DNA from 3 places in the Citrobacter sp. VF227 genome. Region 3 is predicted to be linked to each of the others. Evidence: predicted binding sites of a transcription regulator. Region 3 holds the regulator's gene; each other region holds the start of a gene.
What was found. Region 3 encodes LexA, which represses DNA repair genes until DNA is damaged. Its sites were predicted from a motif close to TNCTGTATGTACATACAGNA; they were not measured.

Region 1 (3,282 bases), on a different contig from region 3:
GCGAACCGTGGCGAAGTAGCACTGGAAAATACCCATCCATTTACGCGAGAGCTGTGGGGACGTAACTGGACGTACGCTCATAACGGCCAGCTCAGCGGCTATAAATCGTTGGAAACCGGTAATTTCCGTCCGGTCGGGGAAACCGACAGCGAAAAAGCATTTTGCTGGCTACTGCATAAGCTGACTGAGCGCTATCCACGCACGCCTGGCAATATGACGGCAGTATTTAAGTATATCGCGGTGCTGGCAGGAGAACTGCGAGAGAAGGGGGTCTTCAACATGCTGCTGTCTGACGGGCGTTATGTGATGGCCTTCTGTTCGACTAACCTGTTTTGGATCACCCGGCGTGCGCCATTTGGTGTAGCGACGTTGCTGGATCAGGATGTGGAAATCGATTTTAGCTCAGAGACCACACCCAATGATGTGGTCACCGTGATTGCCACGCAGCCGTTAACCGGCAATGAAACCTGGCAAAAGATTATGCCAGGCGAGTGGGCATTATTTTGTCTCGGGGAGCGCGTAGTTTGATGCCAGCTGCGGCTGGACCACTTCGTGACTCAACGGCTTGCTGATAACGTAACGGCCATCTACGACGGAAACTGTTGGTGGCTTACGCGTTTGTTCGAAGTAATCGTATCCCGGTTTTAGCTGTGACCAGAACTCTTTGTAATACGAGAATTTATGGCGCTGCATGTTGGCGTCGGTCATACGGAACGGATAAATGCTGACCTGCACGCTGGACTGCCCAAACACCAGCGCACCGGTGACAAACTGGAAAATCTCATCAATGCCGTTATCGGTCATCGCGTAGCAGCCGACGGAAACGCAGGCACCGTGAATCATCAGGTATTTACCTTCATAACCGTGTGCGCGGTCGTAGGCGTTAGGGAAACCAATGTTAATCGCTTTGTAAAAGCGGCTATCCGGTTTCAGCTGTCCGCGCTGTACGCTGTAAAATCCTTCCGGACTTTTGAAATCACCCTGACGCTGTTTCGGCCCTAAGCCGCCGGAATAATTGCAGATCTTATAACTGTCGAGCAATTGATACTGTTCGCCCATCTTGACGTACAGATCCAACGTTCGCTCTTCTTTAAAGATCTGGATATAGACAGGGGAGCCCATTAATTGCTGCTTATATTCTTTGCTGACAGGCGTAGTCGGGCTGCTGCTGCTCAGCAAACCGGCAAACGAAACGCACGGCAATAAAAGCATCGCAAGAAAAAATGCGATTTTACGCATACTACTTATTCCTTGATAAAACGATTACACACGCCAGGACGGCAAAAAGAGTCCCCAAATCGGATAAATCTGGATCTGGAGCGCTCACATTATCACCCAGAGAGTTTTTCGCAAGTCTCTCGTGCTGCGTTTACACTTTAGATTTTCTTTATACGGAAAATTGTGCTTAAAGTCTGTCAGGCGTGGCGTATTTTGTGGGTTAGCGAATTTTATGGTACACCGAACCTCATGAGTTAAATGAGACGCTGCGCGAGCGTGTGTACGCGACGGACAATTTGTGCGTTATCTGTGTGATGCGCGCTTTGTGATGAATGGACACGCACTGACGTTGCAGAGGAACTGACTTCTCATGTCGCAAAAATACTGTATACTTAAACAGTGTTGTGAGAGGTGAGTCATGCGCAAAATCATACATGTCGATATGGACTGCTTTTTCGCGGCGGTGGAAATGCGTGATAATCCCGCCCTGCGTGACATTCCCATTGCCATTGGCGGCAGTCGTGAACGCCGCGGGGTTATCAGCACAGCCAATTATCCGGCGCGTAAATTTGGCGTGCGCAGCGCAATGCCAACCGGAATGGCGTTAAAGCTGTGCCCGCATCTTACCCTGTTACCCGGTCGTTATGAGGCATACAAAGAAGCGTCATGCCAGATTCAGGCGATCTTCTCCCGCTATACCTCGCTGATTGAACCGCTTTCGCTGGATGAAGCCTATCTGGATGTCACCGACAGCGTTTACTGCCACGGCTCCGCGACGCTGATCGCCCAGGAGATCCGCCAGACGATCTTCAATGAACTACAGCTAACCGCCTCTGCGGGGATTGCGCCGGTTAAATTCCTGGCAAAAATCGCCTCCGATCTTAATAAACCCAACGGGCAATATGTGATAACCCCTGCTGATGTCCCTGAATTTCTCAAAACGTTACCGCTGGGGAAAATTCCTGGCGTCGGTAAAGTCTCCGCCGCTAAGCTGGAGTCGATGGGATTGCGTACCTGCGAAGATATTCAAAAATACGATCTGGCTACGCTGCTCAAACGTTTTGGTAAGTTTGGCCGCGTGTTGTGGGAGCGCAGTCAGGGAATTGACGAGCGGGACGTCAACAGCGACAGGCTGCGCAAATCCGTCGGCGTCGAGCGGACACTGGCGGAAGATATTCATCAGTGGTCAGAGTGTGAAGCGATTATTGAGCGGCTCTATCCCGAACTGGAACGGCGTCTGGCAAAGGTTAAGCCGGATCTCCTGATCGCCCGCCAGGGAATAAAACTCAAGTTTAATGATTTTCAGCAGACCACTCAGGAGCATGTCTGGCCGCGCTTAAATAAAGACGACTTAATTGCGACGGCACACAAAACCTGGGAAGCACGTCGGGGAGGGCGAGGTGTGAGGCTGGTGGGGTTACACGTCACGCTGCTGGATCCACAAATAGAAAGGCAGCTGTTATTGGGGTTGTGACATACATGTATTGCCGGATAAGCACAGCGCCATCCGGCATTTAACGCAGATTTACTTCGCCGGAATAGACTTCAGCAGTTCAGTCAGCAGCGTCCAGTAGTGGCCGACGCTTTCGATATGAACCTGCTCATCCGGGGAGTGCGGACCGGTGATGGTTGGCCCGATGGAAACCATGTCCATTTCCGGATACGGTTTTTTGAACAGGCCACATTCCAGACCAGCATGGATGATCTGAATGTTCGGCGTTTTATTGAACAGACGCTGATAGGTTTCACGAACCAGGTGCATAACCGGAGAGTTTGCATCCGGCTGCCAGCCTGGATACGCGCCTTTGGCTTCAGTTTTGGCGCCAGCCAGTTTACCCAGTGAATCCAGCATGCTCACCACGTAGTCTTTACCGCTGTCGATCAGCGAACGTACCAGGCAGTGGATCTGGACATTATCGTCAGTCATGGTTACCACACCGACGTTCAGGGAGGTTTCTACCACGCCTTTGGCGACGTCGGAGTTGCGGATCACACCGTTAGGGGTGGCGTTCAGCAGACGTACAAAGCTGTCGCGAGACTGCGCGGTTAGCGCGGCTTTGTCGT
Region 2 (3,282 bases), on a different contig from region 3:
ACTATTTTGTGGGCCTTTTCCTTCAGCCTGTTTGGCGAGTACCTTGCTGGTCATGTCGATAGCTATTTTGCAGTGCTGGTGCGCGTTGGACTCGCGGCGCTGGTTTTCCTGCCGTTTTTACGTACCCGTGGGCACAGCGTAAAAACAATCGCGCTGTATATGCTGGTGGGGGCCATGCAGCTTGGCATTATGTATATGCTGAGTTTTCACGCCTACCTGTATCTGACGGTTTCAGAGCTATTGCTTTTCACCGTGCTGACGCCGCTCTACATCACGCTGATTTATGACCTGATGAGCGGGCGGCGTCTGCGTTGGAGCTACGCTTTCAGTGCGTTACTGGCGGTGATTGGCGCGGGGATTATTCGTTACGATCAGGTAACCAGCCACTTCTGGACTGGCCTGCTGCTGGTGCAGCTTTCCAACATTAGTTTTGCCATCGGTATGGTGGGCTATAAGCGTCTGATGGAAACCCGCCCAATGCCACAGCATAACGCTTTTGCCTGGTTTTACATGGGGGCCTTTATGGTGGCTGTCGTGGCCTGGTTCATGCTGGGCAATGCGCAGAAAATGCCTACCACTACGCTACAGTGGGGTATCCTGGTATTTCTTGGCGTGGCGGCGTCCGGCATTGGTTACTTTATGTGGAACTACGGTGCGACCCAAGTGGATGCAGGTACGTTGGGCATCATGAACAATATGCATGTGCCAGCCGGGCTGTTGGTCAACCTGGCTATCTGGCATCAACAGCCTCACTGGCCAAGCTTCATCATTGGCGCGGCTGTGATAGTGGCCTCACTGTGGGTACATCGAAAGTGGGTCGTTCCGCACTCCGCACAAACGGCAGATGATCGCAGGCGTGATTCCGCGCTGAGCGAATAAACGCTTCCGTGACCGGCTGCCGCTGCTCGCCATCACGCACGGCGGCGTACAGTCGGCTCCACAATCCATCGCCCAGGGTTTTGGTCACCACCAGGCCCTGGCGTTCAAAACTCTCCACCACCCAGTGTGGTAACGCGGCGATACCCATTCTGGCGGCAACCATTTGAATCAGCAGCAGGGTGTTATCCACGCTCTTCAGCGACGGGCTCACGCCCGCAGGCTGTAAGAAATGCCGCCAGACATCCAGTCTACTCCGTTGCACCGGGTAAATAAGCAGCGTCTCGCTGGCTAAATCTTCCGGTGTGATTTGCGTTTTGCTGGCTAACGGATGATCCGGCGCCAGTACCAGGCGGACTTCAAAATCGAACATCGGTGAGTAGTGCAGTCCACTGCGCGGCAGAATGTCGGAGGTTAATACCAGATCCAGCTCATCTTGCTGTAGCGCCGGTTGCGGATCAAACGTTACACCGGATTTAAAGTCCATCTCCACCTGCGGCCAGTTGGCACGAAAATTCTCCAGCGCGGGCGTCAGCCACTGGATACAGCTGTGGCATTCAATGGCGATTCGCAGCCGGGTTTGCTGCGGTTCGTTGCAGGCCTGCAGTGCCCGGCCAATTTGCGGCAACACCTGATTTGCCAGCTGCAGCAAAATTTCGCCCTGCGGCGTAAAGCGCAGCGGCTGGCTTTTACGGATAAAGAGTCGAAAGCCAAGGCGCTGCTCCAGATCGCTGAACTGGTGAGAAAGGGCGGATTGGGTCTGATGCAACGTCGCTGCGGCGGCTGCCAGCGAACCACTATTCCGCAACGCCTGGAGCGTTTTCAGGTGTTTAATCTCGATCATGAAAGTCCTTCACTTCGGCATGAACAAATTGCGCTTGAGGAATATACAGTACTTGCGAAATATAGCGGTGTAAACATCTGGATGGCTAAAACCTGCAAATTAAATAAGAGGCATATAATGACAATACTTAATCACACCCTCGGTTTCCCTCGTGTTGGCCTTCGTCGCGAGTTGAAGAAAGCGCAAGAAAGTTACTGGGCGGGAAATTCCTCCCGTGAAGAATTGCTGGCCGTTGGCCGCGAGCTGCGTGCCCGCCATTGGGATCAGCAGAAGCTGGCGGGTGTTGACCTGCTGCCGGTAGGTGATTTTGCCTGGTACGACCATGTTCTGACCACCAGCCTGCTGCTCGGCAACGTTCCGGCTCGTCATCAGAACAAAGACGGTTCGGTTGATATTGATACCTTATTCCGCATTGGTCGTGGCCGCGCACCGACCGGTGAGCCAGCGGCGGCGGCAGAAATGACTAAATGGTTTAACACCAACTATCACTACATGGTACCGGAGTTCACCAAAGGTCAGCAGTTCAAACTGACCTGGACGCAACTGCTGGATGAAGTAGACGAAGCGCTGGCGCTTGGCCATAAGGTGAAACCTGTGCTGCTGGGGCCGGTAACTTACCTGTGGCTGGGGAAAGTGAAGGGCGAACAGTTTGATCGCCTGAGTCTGTTGAACGATATTCTGCCGGTTTACCAGCAGGTGCTGGCAGAGCTGGCAAAACGGGGTATTGAGTGGGTGCAAATCGATGAACCGGCTCTGGTGCTGGAGTTGCCGCAAGCGTGGCTGGATGCCTTTAAACCGGCTTATGACGCCCTGCAAGGCCAGGTGAAGCTGCTGCTGACCACCTATTTTGAAGGCGTCACGCCGAATCTGGATACCATTACCGCGCTGCCGGTACAGGGGCTGCACGTTGACTTCGTGCATGGTAAAGATGATGTCGCCGAGCTGCACAAGCATCTGCCTGCCGACTGGCTGCTGTCAGCGGGTCTGGTGAATGGGCGCAACGTATGGCGCGCCGACCTCAGTGAGAAATATGCGCAAATTAAAGATATCGTCGGAAAACGTAATCTGTGGGTGGCCTCTTCCTGCTCTCTGCTGCATAGCCCCATCGATCTCAGTGTGGAAACCCGCCTTGATGCGGAAGTGAAGAGCTGGTTTGCTTTCGCCCTGCAAAAATGTGGCGAACTGGCGCTGCTGCGCGATGCGCTAAACAGTGGTGATACGGCGGCAATTGTGGCGTGGAGCGCACCAATTCAGGCTCGTCGTCACTCTACCCGCGTCCACAACGCCGCAGTGGAAAAACGTCTGGCGGCGATCACCGCCCAGGACAGCCAGCGCGCCAACGCTTACCCGGTTCGCGCCGAGGCACAACGTGCCCGTTTTAATCTGCCGGCATGGCCGACCACGACTATTGGCTCATTCCCGCAAACCACGGAAATTCGCGGCCTGCGTCTGGACTTCAAAAAAGGCAACCTGGATGCCGGTAACTATCGCACAGGGATCGCGGAACATATCAAACAGGCGATCGCCGAACAGGAGCGCCTGGGTCTCGACGTGCTGGTACA
Region 3 (3,282 bases):
CAGCAACTGGCTGCCGTCCCGCGCCCCATAGGCCTGGCCCGAATGCGCTTCCACGGCATAGGCAAATCCGTCCAGTGCATAAGCGGTAAACGTCAGCAAAGTCATCAGTACGGCATTAACCGCAATGATATCGCCTCCCAGACGCGCCCCCAGCACCGTAATGGCCCCAAAGCAGAGCTGCAACAGCAGCGAACGCAGCATGATGTCACGGTTGAGTGCCAACAAACGACGGAAGTTGCCCCGCCACGCCTGTTTCAACATTGCCAGCGATATTCCGCGCATATGCAGGACTTTGCGCACCATCATCAGACCGATAAGCAGTGTGGCATATTCAGCAATCACCGTTGCCAGTGCCGCACCCTGCACGTTCATATGCAGACCCATCACCAGCCATAAATCGAGCGCAATGTTGAGAATATTGCCGACAATCAGCAGGATAACCGGCGCTCGCGCATACTGCACGCCCAGCAACCAGCCGAGCAGCACCAGATTCGCCAGCGAGGCTGGCGCGCTGAGCCAGCGGATTTCAAGGAAACGCCGGGCTTGTTCAAGTACAGGTTCACTTCCCCCGACAATATGCAGCGCTAAATCGATAATCGGCGTGCGAAACAGCGCGATAAGTACCCCTGCGCCCAGTGCCAGCATCAGCGGCTGTACCAGCGCGCGCGCCAGCGCCTGTGGATTTTTCGCACCAAATGCCTGCGCGGTAAGACCGGTGGTACTCATGCGCAAAAAAAGAAGCAGCATAAAGAGAAAACTGGTCGCCGTGGCCCCGACAGCAACGCCGCCAAGATAGACCGGGCTGTCCAGATGACCAATCACAGCAGTATCCACCAGCCCCAGCAAGGGAACGGTGATATTGGAGAAGATCATCGGTAAGGCGAGGTGCCAGAGCGCTTTATCAGAGGCGGTAAAGAAAGGCATACAGGAAAGCCTGATGAAAAGAAGTGAAAACTAGCTGTGGCGCAGAATGCGCCACAGTATTAATACATGATTACAGCCATTCACCGTTACGAATGACGCCTACCGCCAGCCCTTCAATGGTGAAGTTTTGCTCGCGCAGATCGACAACGATAGGTTTAAATTCACTGTTTTCTGGCAGAAGTTCAACCTTGTTGCCCTGCTTTTTCAGGCGCTTAACCGTGACTTCGTCGTCGATACGGGCAACAACAACCTGTCCGTTACGCACGTCCTGAGTTTTATGCACCGCCAGCAAATCGCCGTCCATAATACCGATATCTTTCATCGACATACCGCTAACCCGCAGCAGAAAATCGGCGTTCGGTTTGAACAATGAGGGATCGACCTGGTAGTGGCCTTCGATGTGCTGCTGCGCCAGAAGTGGCTCGCCTGCCGCCACACGACCGACAAGCGGTAATCCTTCTTCTTCTTCCTGCAGCAGTCGAATACCACGCGATGCACCGGAGACAATTTCCAGCACACCTTTACGCGCCAGCGCTTTCAGATGTTCTTCAGCAGCGTTTGGGGAACGGAACCCCAAACGCTGCGCGATCTCCGCACGCGTCGGTGGCATACCTGTCTGGCTGATGTGATCTCTAATGAGATCAAACACCTCTTGCTGCCTGGCCGTTAACGCTTTCATTCCGCCCCCTGGGTGTATATACAGTTATGCTGTGAGTATATACAGCTAAAGGTGATTTTGGAACCGCAAACTGCACAAAAAGCAGGAGATTTATGAAGATGTGGAATCCTTATCGCAAATGCGACCACAACAGAATGCCCCAGGTGATCAGAGCAACGAAAATAGACAACAACACCGCCGCAGAACCCATATCTTTCGCCCGGCCGGAAAGTTCGTGATACTCAGAGCCTATGCGATCAACCACCGCCTCAATCGCACTGTTGAGGATTTCAACGATCATCACCAGCATCACGGAACCAATTAACAGCACGCGGGTAATCGCATCGACGTCCAGCCAGCAGGCGATAGCTACGCCCAGCAGTACGGCAACGCTTTCCTGGCGGAATGCCGCCTCATTGATCCATGCGGCGCGAAAACCTTTCCAGGAATAGCCTGCAGCTTTGATAATTCGGGTGAATCCAGTGGTATTATTGGCCATCAAAAAGAACCTTTTTACATTATTAGCGTCAATGTCATTGTAACGTTACCCCGTTTGTTTCAGGGGGTGGCAAAGCAGCGCGAAGTATGACGGGATACCACAGAAATTCACTAAACTTTCTGATATCCTTGCAGCGCATTTGCATTATTAACCAGAGGCTTTACATCGTTTATGTCCGGCTGGCCACGAATTTACTACAAATTACTGAATTTACCATTAAGCATCCTGGTAAAAAGCAAGTCTATTCCGGCAGAACCTGCCCCGGAATTGGGACTCGATACGTCTCGTCCCATTATGTACGTCCTACCGTACAATTCAAAAGCAGACTTGCTGACGCTGCGTGCCCAATGTCTGGTGCACGATCTCCCCGATCCCCTGGAACCGCTGGAGATAGACGGGACTCTGCTGCCGCGCTACGTGTTTATTCACGGCGGCCCGCGCGTGTTCACCTATTACACGCCGAAAGAAGAGTCCATCAAGCTGTTCCATAACTATCTCGACCTGCATCGCAGCAATCCAGACCTGGATGTGCAGATGGTGCCGGTTTCGGTGATGTTTGGCCGTGCGCCAGGACGCGAAAAAGGCGAAGTCAATCCGCCGCTGCGCATGCTGAACGGCGTACAGAAATTCTTTGCTGTGTCCTGGCTGGGTCGCGACAGTTTTGTCCGTTTCTCCCCATCAGTCTCCCTGCGTCGTATGGCGGATGAACACGGTACGGATAAGATAATCGCTCAGAAACTGGCACGCGTGGCGCGTATGCATTTTGCTCGCCAGCGTCTGGCCGCGGTTGGCCCTCGCCTCCCTGCCCGCCAGGATCTGTTTAATAAGCTGCTGGCGTCAAAAGCGATCGCTCGCGCGGTAGAAGATGAAGCGCGCAGTAAAAAAATCTCCCACGAAAAAGCACAGCAAAATGCCATTGCACTGATGGAAGAGATTGCCGCCAACTTCTCCTACGAGATGATCCGCCTCACGGACCGAATTCTGGGCTTTACCTGGAACCGTCTGTATCAGGGGATTAACGTTCATAATGCGGAACGTGTACGTCAGTTGGCGCACGATGGGCATGAAATCGTTTATGTTCCGTGCCACCGCAGCCATATGGACTATATGCTGCTGTCGTACGTTCTGTATCATCAGGGGCTGGTTCCACCGCACATCGCTGCCGGTATCAACCTGAATTTCTGGCCGGCAGGTCCGATTT

Region 1: the regulator LexA is predicted to act here: its motif matches at 1,601-1,620, upstream of dinB (DNA polymerase IV).
Region 2: the regulator LexA is predicted to act here: its motif matches at 1,752-1,771, upstream of metR (HTH-type transcriptional regulator MetR).

Annotation. Positions count from the first base shown of each region.
Region 1 is NZ_JBRFVF010000002.1:1,005,730-1,009,011, reverse strand. Features, by position in the region: gene ACU8YC_RS12250 (class II glutamine amidotransferase) at 1-528, shown strand, start outside; gene dpaA (peptidoglycan meso-diaminopimelic acid protein amidase) at 499-1,239, opposite strand; gene dinB (DNA polymerase IV) at 1,637-2,692, shown strand; gene pepD (cytosol nonspecific dipeptidase) at 2,744-3,282, opposite strand, start outside.
Region 2 is NZ_JBRFVF010000013.1:60,235-63,516, forward strand. Features, by position in the region: gene ACU8YC_RS23130 (carboxylate/amino acid/amine transporter) at 1-879, shown strand, start outside; gene metR (HTH-type transcriptional regulator MetR) at 767-1,720, opposite strand; gene metE (5-methyltetrahydropteroyltriglutamate--homocysteine S-methyltransferase) at 1,838-3,282, shown strand, end outside.
Region 3 is NZ_JBRFVF010000009.1:46,597-49,878, reverse strand. Features, by position in the region: gene dinF (MATE family efflux transporter DinF) at 1-924, opposite strand, end outside; gene lexA (transcriptional repressor LexA) at 995-1,603, opposite strand; gene ACU8YC_RS20765 (diacylglycerol kinase) at 1,713-2,081, opposite strand; gene plsB (glycerol-3-phosphate 1-O-acyltransferase PlsB) at 2,253-3,282, shown strand, end outside.